Regions from separate parts of the Arthrobacter sp. DNA4 genome, predicted to be linked through region 3. Evidence: riboswitches for the same ligand, from Rfam matches in the RefSeq annotation. Region 3 holds a riboswitch; each other region holds the start of a gene.
The links. Region 3 has a riboswitch for thiamine pyrophosphate ahead of thiD (bifunctional hydroxymethylpyrimidine kinase/phosphomethylpyrimidine kinase). Riboswitches for the same ligand answer to the same signal wherever they lie in the genome.
Positions count from the first base shown of each region.

Region 1: another riboswitch for thiamine pyrophosphate. It lies ahead of NMQ03_RS14185 (FAD-dependent oxidoreductase); the one in region 3 lies ahead of thiD (bifunctional hydroxymethylpyrimidine kinase/phosphomethylpyrimidine kinase).
Region 2: another riboswitch for thiamine pyrophosphate. It lies ahead of NMQ03_RS19310 (ECF transporter S component); the one in region 3 lies ahead of thiD (bifunctional hydroxymethylpyrimidine kinase/phosphomethylpyrimidine kinase).

Region 1 is NZ_CP101466.1:3,091,637-3,097,202, reverse strand. It holds gene NMQ03_RS14200 (DEAD/DEAH box helicase) at 1-773, opposite strand, end outside; gene NMQ03_RS14195 (RNB domain-containing ribonuclease) at 1,066-2,565, opposite strand; gene thiE (thiamine phosphate synthase) at 2,605-3,351, opposite strand; TPP riboswitch at 3,379-3,497, shown strand; gene NMQ03_RS14185 (FAD-dependent oxidoreductase) at 3,490-4,791, shown strand; gene thiS (sulfur carrier protein ThiS) at 4,788-5,024, shown strand; gene NMQ03_RS14175 (thiazole synthase) at 5,029-5,566, shown strand, end outside.
Region 2 is NZ_CP101466.1:4,164,599-4,170,164, reverse strand. It holds gene NMQ03_RS19325 (glycosyltransferase family 2 protein) at 1-1,005, opposite strand, end outside; gene NMQ03_RS19320 (iron-containing redox enzyme family protein) at 1,041-2,096, opposite strand; gene NMQ03_RS19315 (heme-degrading domain-containing protein) at 2,273-2,815, opposite strand; TPP riboswitch at 2,901-3,041, shown strand; gene NMQ03_RS19310 (ECF transporter S component) at 3,109-3,732, shown strand; gene NMQ03_RS19305 (ABC transporter ATP-binding protein) at 3,732-5,279, shown strand; gene NMQ03_RS19300 (energy-coupling factor transporter transmembrane protein EcfT) at 5,276-5,566, shown strand, end outside.
Region 3 is NZ_CP101466.1:2,668,775-2,674,340, reverse strand. It holds gene NMQ03_RS12285 (Rne/Rng family ribonuclease) at 1-1,653, shown strand, start outside; TPP riboswitch at 1,837-1,934, shown strand; gene thiD (bifunctional hydroxymethylpyrimidine kinase/phosphomethylpyrimidine kinase) at 1,942-3,462, shown strand; gene rplU (50S ribosomal protein L21) at 3,726-4,034, shown strand; gene rpmA (50S ribosomal protein L27) at 4,096-4,359, shown strand; gene obgE (GTPase ObgE) at 4,477-5,566, shown strand, end outside.

The DNA of each region.
Region 1 (5,566 bases), 420 kb from region 3:
AGGCCCTCGTCCTCCGGATCCGCGGCGCGGATGTGCGTGGGCTGGGTCATGTAGCGGCGGGCCATGGCGATGACCGGCCCGGGCATGGTGGCGGAGAACAGGAGGGTCTGGCGGACGGCGGGCGTTGCCGCGATCAGCGTCTCCACGTCCGGCAGGAAGCCCAGGTCCAGCATTTCGTCGGCTTCGTCCAGCACCACGATCTTGACGTTCTTCAGGCTCAGGTGCTTCTGCTTGAAAAGGTCGATCAGCCGGCCGGGGGTTCCCACCACTACCTCGACGCCCTGCTTCAACGCCTCCACCTGGGGCTCGTACGCGCGGCCGCCGTAGATGGTGGTGATCCTGGCGTTGCGCTTGCGCGCCGCCGTTTGAAGGTCGTTGGCTACCTGGACGGCCAGTTCACGGGTGGGAACAATGACCAGGGCCTGCGGTGCGCCGGGCACGGCCAGCTTGGCGTAGCCCGGATCATCCTGCCCGATCACGCGCTGCAGCGCCGGAATGCCGAAGCCCAGGGTCTTGCCGGTACCGGTCTTGGCCTGGCCGATGATGTCGTGGCCGCCCAGGGCGACCGGCAGGGTCATGGCCTGGATGGGGAAGGGGTGGGTGATGCCGGCGTCGGCCAGGGATTCGACGATGTCTGCGCGGACGTTGTAGTCGGCGAAGGACTTCTCCGCGATCTCGTGCGGCGTCTCGTCGGAGATGATGGTTTCTTCCGGCTCGATGGTTTCCGTGCCGGACTCATCGCTCAGGAGCTGGTGGGTATGCAATTCACTCACAGGGGAGTTTCCTTATTCATTTGGGCAATGGCGCTGCCTGCTCAACGGGCCGGCCAAGGCTGGCCGCTCCGGAGCACGCTCAGGCGCGCAAGCGATTCCAGTGGAAGCCGATCGCGGGCTATCTAAATGCTGGCACTGGTGACCAACGGGTAAATCTCAAGATCGCGTAGGGGCGGGCTTGTTGGTTTCAAATCAAGGAAATCAACGACCGGGCATCCAGTTCTACCCCTCCAGTCTAGCCGTACGGGCGCGGAAACACGGTTTCGGGCCGCCAGGGGCGCCCGCCGGCCTCTCAGGAAACGAGTTCGAAGTGGATCTGCCGGGTGGTGATGTCCGAGGAAACCAGCCGGACGCGGACCTTGGTGCCGGACTCCAGTTCGCCCGCGCAGCGTGCAGTCACCGCAGGTTCGGCGATCTGGATGATCCCCGAATTTCCGTTGCCGTTGCCGTTCTTCCCGTTCCCGTTTCCATTCTTGCCGTTTCCGTTGCCGTTTCCGTTTTGCGGCTTGGATCCGGAAATGACGATGGCATCAAACTCCTGCCCGATGTGGTTCAGCAGCAGCGCCGCTTCCACGGTATCCAGGGCCAGGCGTTCCATTCGGGAGGCCAGCTGGTCCGATCCCGCCATGATGCCCGGGAGCAGCGGCAGGGCCTCCCGCGCCCAGCCGGGGACGTTGCCGCCGTTGCTCAGGGCCTCGCAGATGACCAGCACGAAGCGGTCCACCAGGCGGCGCAGCGGCGCGGTGGTGTGGGCGTAGGCGGCGCCGATGGCCGACTGGATGCCGTCTTCGGGGACAGTGCCATCGAAGGCGGTGTAGGACGCGCCACGGAACAGCATGCCGGCTGAGTGCATGATGGCCAGCTGCCGGGGATCGGTGGGATCGAGCGACCGGAGGTACTCGCCGTAGCTGACTTCCCCGTCCCACGGCCTGCCCAGCACCTCGGTCTGCAGCCGGAAATGCCGCAGGGACCGTTCATCCGGTGCGGGCATGGTGCGCAGGATGCCCACTTTGCCCTCCAGCATGAGCTGTGCGGCGGCCATTCCGGTCATCAGGGAAATCTGCGCATTCCAGTCCTCCACGGGAAGCTGCGGAACAGCGTCGATCCGGTAGCCGCCGTCGGGCAACTGGACGATCTCCTGCTCAGGCATGTTCAGGCTGGCGCCCCCGCGTGCCCGTTCCAGCGCCACCCGCTTCAGCCCCACCTCGCGGAGCAGCCCCAGCACGGGCGAGGCAGTCCCGGCGTCAAGATCGGCCTGGGCGCCTTTGTAGCTGAGCTTGTCACGGCTGATGACCCGCGCCCGCCGGACGCCCACGGACAGCACTGTCGCGTCGCCGTCGAGCGTGAAGTCCCAGACGAAAGCCGAACACTCCTGGCCGGGCAACAGGCTTCCGGCGCCCTCGCTGATCACCTCGGGGTGCAGCGGGATCCGGCCGTCCGGGGCGTAGAACGTCTGTCCGCGGCGCCGGGTTTCGGCGTCCAGCGGGCCGCCCGGAGCAACGAACGCCGGAACGTCGGCGATGGCGTACATGACCCGGTAGCCGTTTCCGTCCCGTTCGATGAACACTGCCTGGTCCAGGTCCGTGGAGGACGCCGGATCGATGGTCACGAACTCGACGGCGGTCAGGTCGTAGGACGGCAGTTTCAGCGCCGCGATGGCGGCCCGGGCGTCTTCCACTGCTTCGGCGGGGTACGGCCCCGGCAGTTCAAGTTCCGTCCGCAGCAGGCCCAGCGCCTCTTCCAGGGCGTTCTTGTGGTCATGGACGTTGGGGGCCAACCGATGATGTGACACAAAAATCAGCGTATCCCCAAGTCCCGGAATTAAGCAGGCTCAGGAGCCGGTGCCGTCCAGCGCGTCGAGCAGGGAGGCGGCGGCGGCCGCGGGGTCGGGTGCCTCCGTGATGGCGCGGACCACCACGATCCTGCCGGCACCCGCCTCCACCACGTCCCGGACGTTTCCGTGGTCGATGCCGCCGATGGCAAACCACGGCACGGGATCTCCGGCCTGCCGGGAGGCTTCGGCGGCATATGTCACCAGTTCAGGGCCGACGGCGGCCCTGCCGGGTTTGGTGGGTGTGGCCCAGACCGGACCCACGCAGAAATAGTCCAGCCCTGACGGCCCAACCGTTGCGGCCAAGGCGGCGTCCACCTGGTCGGTGGTGTGGCTGGAGAGTCCAATGGCCGCGTTTCCGTTGACCAGCGTCCGTGCTGCCGGCAGCGGAAGGTCCTTCTGGCCAATGTGGAACACCGGTGCCCCGGACAGCACGGCGATGTCCGCACGGTCGTTGACGGCCCAGAGCCGGCCGTGGCGTACCGCTGTTTCCTTCAGGACCGCCAGGAGGTCCAGTTCCTCTGCGGCCTCGATGGTCTTGTCGCGCAGCTGGATGATGTCCACGCCGCCGGCAAACGCGGCGTCAACGAACTCCGCGAAATCGCCGCGCGCCGTCCGTGCGTCGGTGCAGAGGTACAGGCGGGTTGCCTTGAGGGCGTCGCTGTGGGGCGTTGGCAACTTCGGCGGTGAGGGCCGCGGTGGCTGGAGCGTGGGGGCGGCGGGCAGGGATGAGGCGGACACATTCATGCCTGCAAGCCTAGTTCCTCTAAACTGGGCAGGTACTGCGGGAGCCTGCGGCAGCTGTCACAAAGCGCCGGGCTGAGAGGGCGTCAGAGCCGACCGCTTGACCTGATCCGGTTAATGCCGGCGTAGGGAAGGAACCACATGCGCAACCCCGTTGACAATGTCCCCGGGCCCGCCCATACCGGCATCCAGTCCACCGTCCGGGCCGACGTCGCCGTCATCGGCGGGGGAGTGGTGGGCCATGGCATCGCCTGGGAGGCGCAGCGTTCCGGACGCTCCGTTGCCCTGATCGATGACGCACCCGGAAACGGTGCCAGCTGGGCCGCCGCGGGCATGCTTGCCCCGGTCAGCGAACTTCACTACCAGGAGGAGGACCTCCTGGAACTGATGCTTGAGGCATCGTCCCGCTGGCCCGGGTTCGCCGCGGGGATCGCCGGCGCGACGGGGGCGGATTGTGGATACCTGACGACGCCGACACTCGCCGTGGGTGCCGACGCCGCGGACCGCCGCGCGCTGATGGACCTCCGCGCGGTACAACAGGCCAACGGACTGGGGGTGGAGCCCCTGGCCGTGCGCGAAGCCCGCAAACGCGAACCGCTGCTCAGTCCCGCCATCGCCTGCGCCCTGGACACACCCGCAGACCACCAGGTGGATCCCCGGCGCCTGGTGGCAGCCCTGCGGCTGGCCCTCGCGGGCGCTGCTCTTAGGTCCCCGGAGCTGGCCGCCGCCGGAGCGGTGGACGGGTATGCCGTACCCGACCGGGCCGCCGGCCTGCTGTGGGAGGGCGGAACGGTTACCGGTGCCAGCCTCGCCGGCGGCGGCACCGTCCTGGCGGCGGAAACCATCGTGGCCAACGGCCTGCAGGCAGGGGACCTTGGGGGCCTGCCCGACGGCCTCGACCTGCCACTGCGCCCAGTCCACGGGGACATCCTCCGCCTCGCCGTTCCGCAGCACCTCCAGCCCCTGGTGACCTCCACGGTGCGCGGCCTGGTTCACGGCGTCCCCGTCTACATCGTCCCCCGGCAGGACGGAACCGTGGTGATAGGGGCAACCCAGCGCGAGGACGCGCTCTCCGATGCCGTGAGCGCCGGAGGCGTCTACCAGCTGCTGCGGGACGCGCAGGCGCTGGTGCCCGCCGTCGCCGAACTGGAACTGCTCGAGTGCACCGCCCGGGCCCGCCCCGGTACCCCTGACAACGCGCCCCTGCTGGGCCGCGTGCGGGTGGATCCGGGGTCCGGAAACCCTGCCGACGGGCACGTCCCGGGACTCATCATCGCCACCGGGTTCTTCCGGCACGGCGTCCTGCTCACACCCGCCGCAGCCGCCATCTGCACGGCGCTGCTGGACGGTACATCCGATTCCCGCTGGGCGCCCTTCAGCCCGGAGCGGTTCTCCCGGCCGGCGGCAGCCGCCACCACACCCCACATCAAGGAGACAGCGTGAACATCACCCTGAACGGAAATACGCACGAGGTGGCCGACGGCGCCTCCATCACCACGCTCGTCAGCCAGGTCACCGGGCGCCCGCTGGCACCCAACGGACAGGCGACGGACGGCGGGAAACTGGGCGTCGCCGTCGCGCATAATGCCCAGGTGGTGCCGCGCAGCCAATGGTTCGCCACCGCGCTCGCCGAGGGCGACGATATTGAACTTGTCACTGCAGTACAGGGAGGCTGACGCCATGACCGAAACCAACACCATCAACCCCGCCGGAAACGCGGGTGCCGCCGACGCCCTGGTGATTGACGGCGTCGCCCTCGGATCCCGGCTCATCATGGGCACGGGCGGGGCACCCAGCCTGGACGGCCTGGGCGCAGCGCTGCTGGCCTCCGGCACCGCCCTGACCACAGTGGCCATGCGGCGGTACTCCACGGCTGAAACCGGGTCGCTGTTCCAGCTGCTGGTGGACCATGGGATCCGCGTGCTGCCCAACACTGCCGGCTGCTTCACGGCCAGGGACGCGGTCCTTACTGCGGAACTTGCCCGGGAGGCTCTGGAGACCGACTGGGTGAAACTGGAGGTCATCGCGGACGAGCAGACCCTCCTGCCGGACGCCGTGGAGCTCGTGGACGCCACGGAGCAGCTGGTCAACCGGGGGTTCAAGGTCTTCGCCTACACGAATGACGACCCCGTGCTTGCGCTGCGGCTGGAGAACCTCGGCGCCACGGCCGTCATGCCGCTGGGCGCCCCGATCGGCACCGGACTGGGAATCCTGAACC
Region 2 (5,566 bases), 1.5 Mb from region 3:
GGCTTCCTGGCCTGCTGGGTTGTGTGGGAGCTTGCCGCCGTGGAGCAGCAGGAGCTTTGCCTCGGAGTGCGCCGCGGTCCTGAGCTTTCTGCCTGCATACGGCATGCCGCCGCTCCACCTGAAAGCAAGCGCAAGCCACACGCAGACCGCCCGCTCAGCTGCCCAGAAGGGCGCAAACCATGCTGCCGAGGCGGGAAAGACGGCGCTCCCGTTGTGCCGTCGTCGTCCGATTTCTGCGCAGGCCACAGCTGCTCCGGCGAGCAACGCGATGGCCGCCCGCCGTGCCCTTGCAGGGAGGAGGGCGGCGCCGGCGGCTGCAGGCAGCAGGGCAAGCTCCGCGGCCAGCCGCCGCGGCTGGGCCAAGTCGTCGTAGGCCTGCCGCACACGCTGGCGCAGGAAGTGCCGGGCAGTTGGCGGCCGGCGTGCCACGAACAGGTCCGGAAGGATCCGCTCGCTTCCGCCGGCCGCCTTGATGGTCCGGATGAGCTCCAGGTTTTCAAACAGCACGCCTGCGTAGCCCCCGGTGGCCAGTAGGGCGCTCCGGCGTACCCCGAGCGTCCCCGGGTAGTCGGCAGACCAGGCGCGGTTGAGCAGCGTCCTGGCCGTATCCCAGCGGGCGTGCCAGGGAAGGGGAGCGAAGTAGTTTTGCGGCCGCACCACGTCCGCGGACTTGAGATAGTGCACGACGGCGGCGAGGGACTCGCGCGTGTAGCGGACGTCGTCGTCGGCGATGACGAGGAACTCCGCACGTGAGGTGCTGGCACCGGTCATCACCCCTGCCACCTTGCCGTTGCCGGTGCCGGTGCGGCTTACCAGGTCCGGGCGGATGTGGCGGACCCCGCCGGGAAACGCGGCACGGTGGCGGTCGAAGAGGTTTTCCTCGGACCCGTCCACTACTATGACGGGCATCCAGCCCACCAAGCGGTGAAGGTAACCCGACAACTCGGCGAGGCCCGAGTCCCCGGTCCAGCGCAGGGGAAGGACGTATTCCGCGTCGTGTGCCACAAAACCCGGGGACGCCTCCGCGGGGGACCAGCCTGTCACGCTGCCGCCGGCACGGCCGCCCGAAGCGAGGTTTGCCCGGCTTCCCAGGAGGACATCAAGTGGCCGGAGACGCGGCTGTCGATGGCCATAACGGCCGTGGCACCGAACAGGACGTCCTCAAGGAGGCCAGGCTCAGCCTCAACCAGGCCGCCGGCAAGGTCCCGCCCGGCAATCTGTTCATGCACCGCGTCGGCTTCCACGTGCTCATCGAAATAGTGGGTGACGTCTGCGGCGAAACCATGCCGGCGGAATCCGTTGCCGTAGAAACGGTTGGGCTGGGAAGAGGTCATTTCGTACATGGCCAGGTGGCCGGTGATGGCCCCGCGCAGCCGCCGGTTCAGGCCGCACAGCGACATGAGGTTCACGGACGCGAGGGAGACGGCGGGGATGGTATCGATGTAGGCGCCGTACCTGTCGTCCAGGCCCAGCCCGCGCATGGTCCGGGCAAACAGCGCACTGTGCATCCGCTCCGGCCTGCCGCCGCCGTATTCGTCGGCCTGGATTTCCACGAGGGCAGCCTTGGCCCGGCCGGATAGCCGCGGAATGGCCCAGGTGTGCGGATCCGCTTCCTTCAACTGGTACACGGATTTGTGGATCAGGAACTCTTTGAGCTGCTCCAGGCTTGCCTTCCGTGCCACGAAGCGGGAAACGCTCGGGCCGGTGTCCATAGCGGCGAGGCCGAAAAGGACGTCGGCCACGGCATCGCTGGTCATGGCAATCCCGGCGGGCAGTTCGACATTACCGGCGGTTTGGCGTGCGGCGGCGCGAAGGGCGGCTTCAAAGGGTTCTTCGATCAGTCGCCGGACCCTGATCAGGGCCGGTTCCCACTCCCAAGCGTCGCTGACCCCGTCCAGGCCCGAGTAGTGCAGTTCGTACAGGCAAAAGAGTGACAGCTGGATGTCTTCGTCGGCAATGATGTCACCGGTACCCGCCACCTGCGCCGCCACCAGCCGGTACAGCCCGTCCAGCTCCGGAGTGGCAGCATCAGGGGCCTTGGACAGGGCCGCAAAGAGGGCGCTGCTGATGGGACCTCTGGTGTCCGGGATTCTCATGGTGCTCCTTGGTTGCCGCGCCGGTTCGGGGAACGGCCGCCGATGGTGCTCCCATTCCCTGTGGTGGTCGTACCCCGGGGGACAACATAGTAAGCATGATTACTAATAAAAGCTAAGCAGCCCGGGGCCGCTTGGCAAGTACCGGTGCGTGTCCCGCTGCGCCGGGTCAACCGGCGCTACTCGTCCAGAGCCGAACCCAGGATGTCGCGCAGTGCCTCCACCGCCAGTTCGTGGTCCTGAAGCTGCGGCAAGCCGGACACCGCCACGGAAGCCACCACACCAACGCCCGTGACCTGGATCGGAAACGCGCCCCCGTGTGCCGCATAGCGGGACTGGTCGAACCAGGCGTTGTCCTCGATCCGGCCGCCGCCCAGCCGGCCGCGCAGTCCCACCAGGAGGGAGGGCACCTCGTACCGCAGGGCAGTGCGCTGCTTGGCCCGGATCCAGTGGCCGTTGTCGGGCGTGGCGCCCGGAAGTGCGACATGGAACAGCACCTGGTCACCCTTGGCGATGTCGATGGCGATGGGCAATGACCGCTCCTTGCCCAGTTCAACGAGGAGCAGGCCCAGGTTCAACGAATCATCCAGCGAGAAGCCGGGGAACTGGAGCTCACGGACCTCTGCCTCGATGCGGGCAATCTGCGCCTCCAGTGAGCCCTCCGGCTGGGCGTCGCTGGAATCAGGATCGAACCCGGTTACATCCGGTGGATTGGCGGTCATGGCCCTCAATCTACTCCTGCCAGGTGTAAACTTGACCACGCCCAACTGGGCAAAATAGACAGCGTTACCCAACCACAAGCAACACTAAAAACGACAGGGGAGCGCCGCCGTCGGGCATCCTGGCACAGGCCGGGCACCGCAGGTGGGCGCTGAGAGTGCGGACAGCCGCAGACCCTCGAACCTGATCCGGTTAGTACCGGCGCAAGGGAGTCGAGTTCTCAAAGTGTCGCGGATGCACGGCCACAGGCCTGCACCCGGGTCCACTTTCCCCTCCTGTTTCCCAGGAGGATCACATGAGCACTGCAGCAATCAAGAAGACCACCAGTAAGTCCTGGCGCGTCGTGGACATCGTCGTCGCCGCGCTGGTGGCCATCGCGGGCGGCGTCATCTTCTGGGCATGGGACCAGGGTGCCGCCGCACTGTCCGCCCCCATGAACGCCGCCTACCCGCCCCTGACCGGACTGCTCGCCGGCGGCTGGATGATTCCCGGGGTGCTGGGCATGCTCATCATCCGCAAGCCCGGAGCCGCCCTGTTCTGCGAGACTGTAGCCGCAACCGGCGAACTGCTGATGGGTTCCCAGTACGGCGCCTCGGTCCTGTTCTCGGGTTTCATCCAGGGCCTGGGCGCGGAAATCATTTTCGCGATCTTCGTCTACCGCAAGTTCAACCTGCCCGTATCGCTGCTGGTAAGCGCCGCGGCAGGGTTCTTCTGCGGACTGAATGACTCGTTTGCGCCGTGGGGCTGGAACATTGCCTACTCCGGCGCGGACAAGCTCGCCTACATCGTGCTGACCACCCTTTCCGGGGCCATCCTGGCTGGCGCTTTGTCCTGGCTTGCCACCCGCGGCCTGGCCCGCACCGGCGTGCTGGGCTCCTTCGCGTCCCGCAAGGCTGCCACGGAGCCCGTCTTCTCCTGATGGCATCCTCCCAGGACGCCTCCGGCACGGTCCGGCCTGCCGCCATCGCCGCCCGCGGATGGGGCTGGCGGCACGCCGGAAGGGCCAAGCCCGCCGTCCACGGCCTTGACCTGGACATCGCCCCCGGGGAGCGGGTGCTCCTGCTGGGGCCTTCCGGCGCCGGGAAGTCCACCCTGCTGCACGCCCTGGCCGGCGTCCTGGGAGACATCAACGACGACGGCGAGGCAGGCGACGCCGACGAGTCCGGTTCGCTGCTGGTGGACGGAGCCCCGCCCCGGGCACGGCGCGGCCGTGCCGGTCTCATGCAGCAGGACCCGGAGACCCAGGTGGTCCTGTCGCGGGTGGGGGACGACGTCGCCTTCGGCGCCGAAAACCTTGCGGTGCCCCGCGACGCCATCTGGCCGCGCGTTCACGAGGCACTTGCCGACGTCGGGCTCGCCCACCTCCCGCTGGACCACCCGACGTCGGCCCTGTCCGGCGGCCAAAAGCAGCGCCTGGCGCTGGCGGGCATCCTGGCGATGCGTCCCGGACTGATCCTGCTGGACGAGCCCACCGCCAACCTGGACCCGGACGGCGTGCTGGAGGTCCGCGACGCCGTGGCCCGCTCCCTGGACAAAACCGGGGCGACGCTGGTGGTGGTGGAGCACCGGGTGTCCGTCTGGAAGGACCTGGTGGACCGGATCGTGGTCCTGCAGCCGGGCTCCGCCGCCGATCCTGCAGTGCTCCTGGACGGGCCGCCGGACCGAGTACTTACGGAGGCGCGGAGCATGCTCGCCGCAGCGGGCGTCTGGGTACCCGGGTACGTGCCGGCCACACGTGCCCGCGCCGCCGTCCCGGCTCCCGGCGCAGGCAGCCTCCTGCTGGCCGCAGAGCAGCTGGGCGTCTCCCGCGAACGCCCCCGCCGCAAAGGCTTCCGGAAGATCCTGCCTGTCCCGGTCCAGGAAGGCGTGGCCGCGCAGGTCCGCGCCGGGCAGGCCCTTGCCATCACCGGCGCCAACGGCGCCGGCAAGTCCACGTTCGCGCTGACCCTCGGCGGGCTGCTTGAGCCGGTGTCCGGAAAAGTGTCCGCGACGCTGGACCTCAGCCGCGGTGCCGGCATCGATCCCTACAAGTGGAAGGCCGAGCAGCTGATTTCGCGGGTGGGCACGGTATTCCAGGAGCCGGAGCACCAGTTCGTCACCGGAAAGGTGCTCGACGAGCTGCTCTTCGGCCCCCGGCACCTGGGGCACGGCGAGGACCGGGTTGAGGAACTGCTGGAGCGGCTGCGGCTTACCCAGCTGGTGGATGCCAACCCCTATACGCTCTCCGGCGGTGAGAAGCGGCGCTTGTCCGTTGCCACCGTCCTGGCCGCCAGCCCCCAGGTGCTGATCCTGGACGAGCCCACGTTCGGCCAGGATGCCAATACCTGGGCCGAACTGGCATCGTTCCTGTCCGAGCTCCTTGATGCGGGCACTGCAGTGGTTGCCGTGACCCATGATGCCGAATTCACGGAGGCGCTGGGCGGTGCGGAACTGCGGATGGCCGCGGCCGAAGTGGTGGCGCCATGAGGCAGCAACTCACCTTGAGCGGCAACCACGCCCTCCTTGCCCGCGCTAACCCTTTGAGCAAGTTCGCGGCGGTCCTGCTCATCACGGCCGTCCTGGCGCTGTCCATCGACTGGGTGTCGGCGTCCGTTGCCCTGGTGTTCGAACTTCTGCTGTTTCCCCTGGCCGGACTCACCTTGTCCCTGCTGTGGCAGCGCGGCTGGCCGCTGATCCTCGCCGCTGCCGTGGGAGGCTGGAGCACCTCCATCCTGGCGCCGGACAGCGGCAGGATCCTGCTCGATGCCGGCATC
Region 3 (5,566 bases):
GAAGAGCTGACGCACGACATCAACAGGCTGCGCGCCCAGTGGGAAGGCATCGAAAGCCAGTCCGCGTCCACCAAGATCCTGGCCCCCGAGCTGCTCTACGGCGAACCCGATCTCACCATCAAGGTGGTCCGCGACGTCTTCAACGAGGACTTCTCCAAGCTCATCGTTTCCGGTGAGGAAGCCTGGGACACCATCGAGGCCTACGTCACCTACGTGGCGCCGGACCTTGTGGGCCGCCTTGAGAAGTGGACCAAGGACCAGGACATCTTCGCCGCCTGGCGCATCGACGAGCAGATCCACAAGGCACTTGAACGGAAGGTCTTCCTGCCCTCCGGCGGCTCCCTGGTGATCGACCGTACCGAGGCGATGACCGTGGTGGACGTCAACACGGGCAAGTTCACCGGCAGCGGCGGCAACCTCGAGGAAACCGTCACCAAGAACAACCTCGAGGCAGCCGAGGAAGTGGTGCGCCAGCTGAGGCTCCGCGACATCGGCGGCATCATCGTCATCGACTTCATCGACATGGTGCTCGAATCCAACCGCGACCTGGTCCTGCGCCGCCTGGTGGAGTGCCTGGGCCGTGACCGGACCAAGCACCAGGTGGCCGAGGTCACCTCACTCGGCCTGGTCCAGATGACCCGCAAGCGCATGGGTACCGGACTGCTGGAAGTATTTGGCGAGCAGTGCGAGGCCTGCGCCGGCCGTGGCGTTGTGACCCACGACGACCCCGTGGAGCACCGCCGCGCCACCATCGTTGCGGCCGAGCACCACGTCCAGCGCACCGACAACCGGCCCGAGACCCGCACGGAAGCCCGTCCGGAAGGGCAGCGGAGCGACAATGCCCAGCCCGGCGTGCGTCCCGAACGCAAGCGGCGGCGCGGACGCGGCGGGCAGCAGCCCGAAGCGGCCCCGGCACCTGCCGTCCATGTGCACACGGTCCAGCCGGACCCGTCGGACGCCGAGCGGCACGCCAAGGCGGAGGCAACCAGGCTTGCCCTGGCGAACATTGCCGCTGCGGCCCACGCGGCCCACCTGCATGACGACGAGGTGGCGGCAGCCCGGCAGGTGCCTTCTGTGGAGCCTGCGCCGGCGCCCGTCGAGGAGAAGCACGACGCCGACGCCCCGGCACGTCCTGCAGCTGTCCTGACGTTCGGCGGCGAGGAAGTCCCGCTTCCGTTCGTGGAGCACGCTGAGGAACAGCATCCCCAGCCTGCCCTTACCCTGGACCGGCTTGCGGAAGCGTTCGCCCACCTCGGCCAGCCGGCTTCCCCTGTGGAGAACGCGCCTGCCAAGACCGCGGAAGCCGTGAAGGTGCCGGAAACTGTGGCGCCGGAACGGCAGCACGACGACGGGGGAGCGGAAGCGCGCTCCGCCGCAACGGAAGCTGCAGCCGGGAAGGACTACTCCGACCACACGCTGGAGCAGTCGCGGCAACGCAGGCCGCGGCGCCACCGTGCCGCCAGCCGTGCGCAGGGTGCCGCCAACGAGACCGCCGTCCAGCAACACGAAAACGTCCACGCGGCAGGCGCGGGCCATTCGCACGCAGCCAAGGCTCCTGAACCCGTGAAGCCCCAGCTGGCGCCGGCGGAACCGGGCAAGGCGCCTGAGGAGCCCATCATCCTCGGCGTGGGTGTGCCTGCCTCGGAGCTCTAGGTACAGGAGTTTCCGGTCAAACGGACGGCCGCGCAGTAAGGAATCCCCGTCCTGCGGACGATTCCCCCGGGAAGTACCGGGGGAATCGTCCGTGTGGCGGGGATTTCTGCTGCCGGGAGGTTGTTTTTCCCTTGAACCGGGTGCTGTCATCCTTTTTCCTGATGCGGCCTACGGGCTAGGGTGGAAACCGACACGGGGTGCCGCGCAGAAGGCCGGCTGAGATCCAGACCCGTTGAACCTGTCCGGCTAGTACCGGCGAAGGGATGTCTCTTGTCTTCGACCCTTTCCGTGCCCCTGCCTGCCGCCTCCGGCGTCCCCACCGCGCTGCCCTTGGGCCGGGACGTCCCGCGGGTCCTCTCGATCGCGGGCTCCGACCCGTCCGGTGGCGCCGGCATCCAGGCCGACCTCAAAAGCATTGCTGCCCACGGCGGATATGGCATGGCTGCCATCACCGCCCTGACGGCACAGAACACCCGTGGCGTGCAGGCTGTCCACGTTCCTCCGGCCGCTTTCCTGGCCGAACAACTGGACGCGGTCAGCGACGATATCTCCATCGACGCGGTCAAGATCGGCATGCTGGGCGACGAGAGCGTCATCCGCACTGTCCGGCAATGGCTGGAGAAGGTCCGCCCCGCCGTCGTGGTCCTCGACCCGGTGATGGTGGCCACCAGTGGTGACCGGCTGCTGAAGGAATCCGCTGAGGCTGCCCTCCGCGAACTGCTGCCGCTGGCGCACCTCATCACTCCCAACCTCCCGGAGCTTGCCATGCTGGTGGGCGGGGAGCCTGCCGGGACCTGGACGGCGGCGCTGGACCAGGGGAGGCGCCTTGCCGATGCCACCGGGGCCACCGTGCTGGTCAAGGGTGGCCACCTCGCAGGTGCAGACTGCCCGGACGCGCTGGTCAACACGGCCGGCCTCATGTCGCAGGAAGTGGTGGAAGTGCACGGCAAACGAATTTCCACCCGCAACAGCCACGGCACCGGCTGCTCCCTGTCCTCCGCGATGGCCACCGTCCAGGCACGCCTTGGCGACTGGGAGGCATCGCTCCTGACGGTCAAGCCATGGCTGACCGGCGCCCTTGAGAACTCGGAGCAGCTCGAGGTGGGCCGGGGAAACGGCCCCGTGCACCATTTCCACCATGTGCGGCCGGCCCTCGCGGAAGGCGCCTTCGCTGCCCGGCTGTGGACGGAAGCGCAGCAGGACCTGACGGACATCTACGCCCTGGACTTCATCCGCGGCCTGGCCTCCGGAGACCTTGCCGAGAAGGACTTTGCCTACTACCTGGCGCAGGACGCCCTGTACCTGAACGGCTACTCCCGGGTCCTCGCCCGGGCGAGTGCCCTGGCCCCGTCCGAAGCGGAGCAGCTGTTCTGGGCGGGATCCTCGCAGCAGTGCCTGGAAGTGGAGTCGGAGCTGCACCGCTCATGGCTCAGCACCCGCCCTGCCCAGGGCGGACTTGGCCCCGTCACCAAGGCGTATGTTGACCACCTCACCGCAGCGTCGGCGTCGGGCAGTTACGCCGTCCTGGCCGCCGCAGTCCTGCCCTGTTTCTGGCTCTACGCCGAGGTCGGGGAAAAGCTGCACGCCCAGTTCCTTGCCTCGGGAGAGCCCGACGGCCACGCCTACGCGGCCTGGCTCCGGACCTACGCCGACGAGGGCTTCGCCGAAGCCACCCGGCGGGCCATCGCCATTGTGGACGCGGCGGGGCGGAAGGCCTCCGACCACGAACGGGCGGCGATGGTGACCGCGTTCAAGCAGTCCTGCCGCCTGGAAGTGGAATTCTTCGACGCGCCGAGGCTGCATTCCTGACCCCTTCGGGCAGCACCGCCGCTATCATGGAGGGGCATGGTTGCGGTGCAGCTTGTCGGGGTGTGGTTACTACCACAGCCGGGCCGCCGGAACCAGCCTCATTTGCGGCCGTAGATGGATTTAGCGTATTCTGGATCTTCGGTGCTTACGCCAACACTTGGGTTATGACCCCACGGCGTTGAGGCACAGCGAGAATCCTGGCTTTTCCGAGTCGGCTCCGCACGCAAATTTTGTAATAAACGTCGAGAGAAGTGAGTTCCCAAGTGGTGTACGCGATTGTCCGCGCAGGCGGCCGCCAAGAGAAGGTTTCCGTTGGAGACTTCGTTACCCTGAACCGCGTCGCCGGTGGAGTAAGCAGCACCATCGAGCTGCCCGCACTGCTCCTGGTTGATGGTGACAAGGTCACCTCCGCCGCCGCTGACCTGGCCAAGGTAACTGTTACGGCTGAAATCCTCCAGGACCTGCGTGGTCCTAAGATTGTCATCCAGAAGTTCAAGAACAAGACCGGCTACAAGAAGCGCCAGGGTCACCGCCAGGAACTGACCAAGGTCAAGATCACCGGCATCAAGTAACCACCGGTTACTGTTCAGGTATTTCAACAGATTCCCCAGAATTTAGAGGCAGGCATTTCAGATGGCACATAAAAAGGGCGCGAGCTCCACTCGCAACGGTCGCGATTCCAACGCTCAGTACCTCGGCGTCAAGCGCTTCGGCGGCCAGGTTGTTTCCGCAGGCGAGATCATCGTCCGCCAGCGTGGCACCCACTTCCACCCGGGCGCCGGCGTTGGCCGTGGCGGGGATGACACCCTGTTCGCACTGACCCCGGGCGCCGTTGAATTCGGCACCCGCCGCGGTCGTCGCGTGGTCAACATCGTTGCTGCTGCAGCTGCAGAGTAACAACCAGTTCTGAAGCGGTGGAGCGGGCCTGAGGGTCCGCTCCACTGTTCTTTTAACAGCATTACAATCGTTGTGGCGTCCCCGGGCGCCATATAAACAGCACCTGAGGAGATCCACGTGGCCAGCTTTGTAGACCGGGTAGTACTGCATGTATCCGGCGGAACCGGCGGCCATGGTTGCGTCTCCGTCCACCGCGAGAAGTTCAAGCCGCTCGGCGGGCCCGACGGCGGCAACGGCGGCAATGGCGGTGACGTGATCCTTCGCGTGGACCACCAGACCACCACCCTCCTCGATTACCACCACGCACCGCACCGGCACGCCAGCAACGGCGGTCCCGGCATGGGCGACTGGCGCGGCGGCAAGAACGGCGAGACGCTGGTCCTGCCCGTGCCGGACGGCACCGTGGTCAAGACCAAGGACGGCGAAGTCCTGGCAGACCTCGTTGGTGAAGGTACCGAATTCGTGGCAGCCGCCGGCGGCCTGGGCGGACTTGGCAACGCGGCCCTGTCCTCACAGAAGCGCCGCGCTCCCGGTTTCGCGTTGCTGGGCATCGAGGGCGACTCCCGGGACGTTGTCCTTGAACTGAAGTCCATTGCCGATATCGCGCTGGTGGGCTTTCCGTCCGCCGGCAAGTCCAGCCTCATCGCGGCCATGTCCGCTGCCCGGCCCAAGATCGCCGACTACCCGTTCACCACCCTGGTTCCCAACCTGGGCGTGGTGCAGGCCGGCGATGTGCGGTTCACCATTGCCGATGTTCCCGGCCTCATCGAAGGCGCCAGCGAAGGACGTGGCCTGGGCCACAACTTCCTGCGTCACGTTGAGCGCTGCGCCGCCCTGGTCCACGTCCTTGACTGCGGCACCCTGGAGTCTGACCGTGACCCGCTCACGGACCTCGCCATCATCGAACGTGAGCTGGAGAAGTACGCCGTCGACATGAGCTATGCGGGCCAGGACGGCGAAGTGGTTCCCCTGAACCACCGCCCGCGGCTGGTCGCGCTAAACAAGGTGGACCTGCCCGACGGCAAGGACATGGCGGAATTCGTGCGCCCTGAGCTCGAGTCGCGCGGCTACCGCGTCTTCGAAGTGTCCGCCACCAGCCACGAGGGCCTGCGCCAGCTCGGCTTCGCCATGGCGGAAATCGTCAAGGCCGCCCGCGACGCCGTAGCGGCTGCCCCGCCCAAGGTGCAGCCTGCCGTGCTGCGCCCGC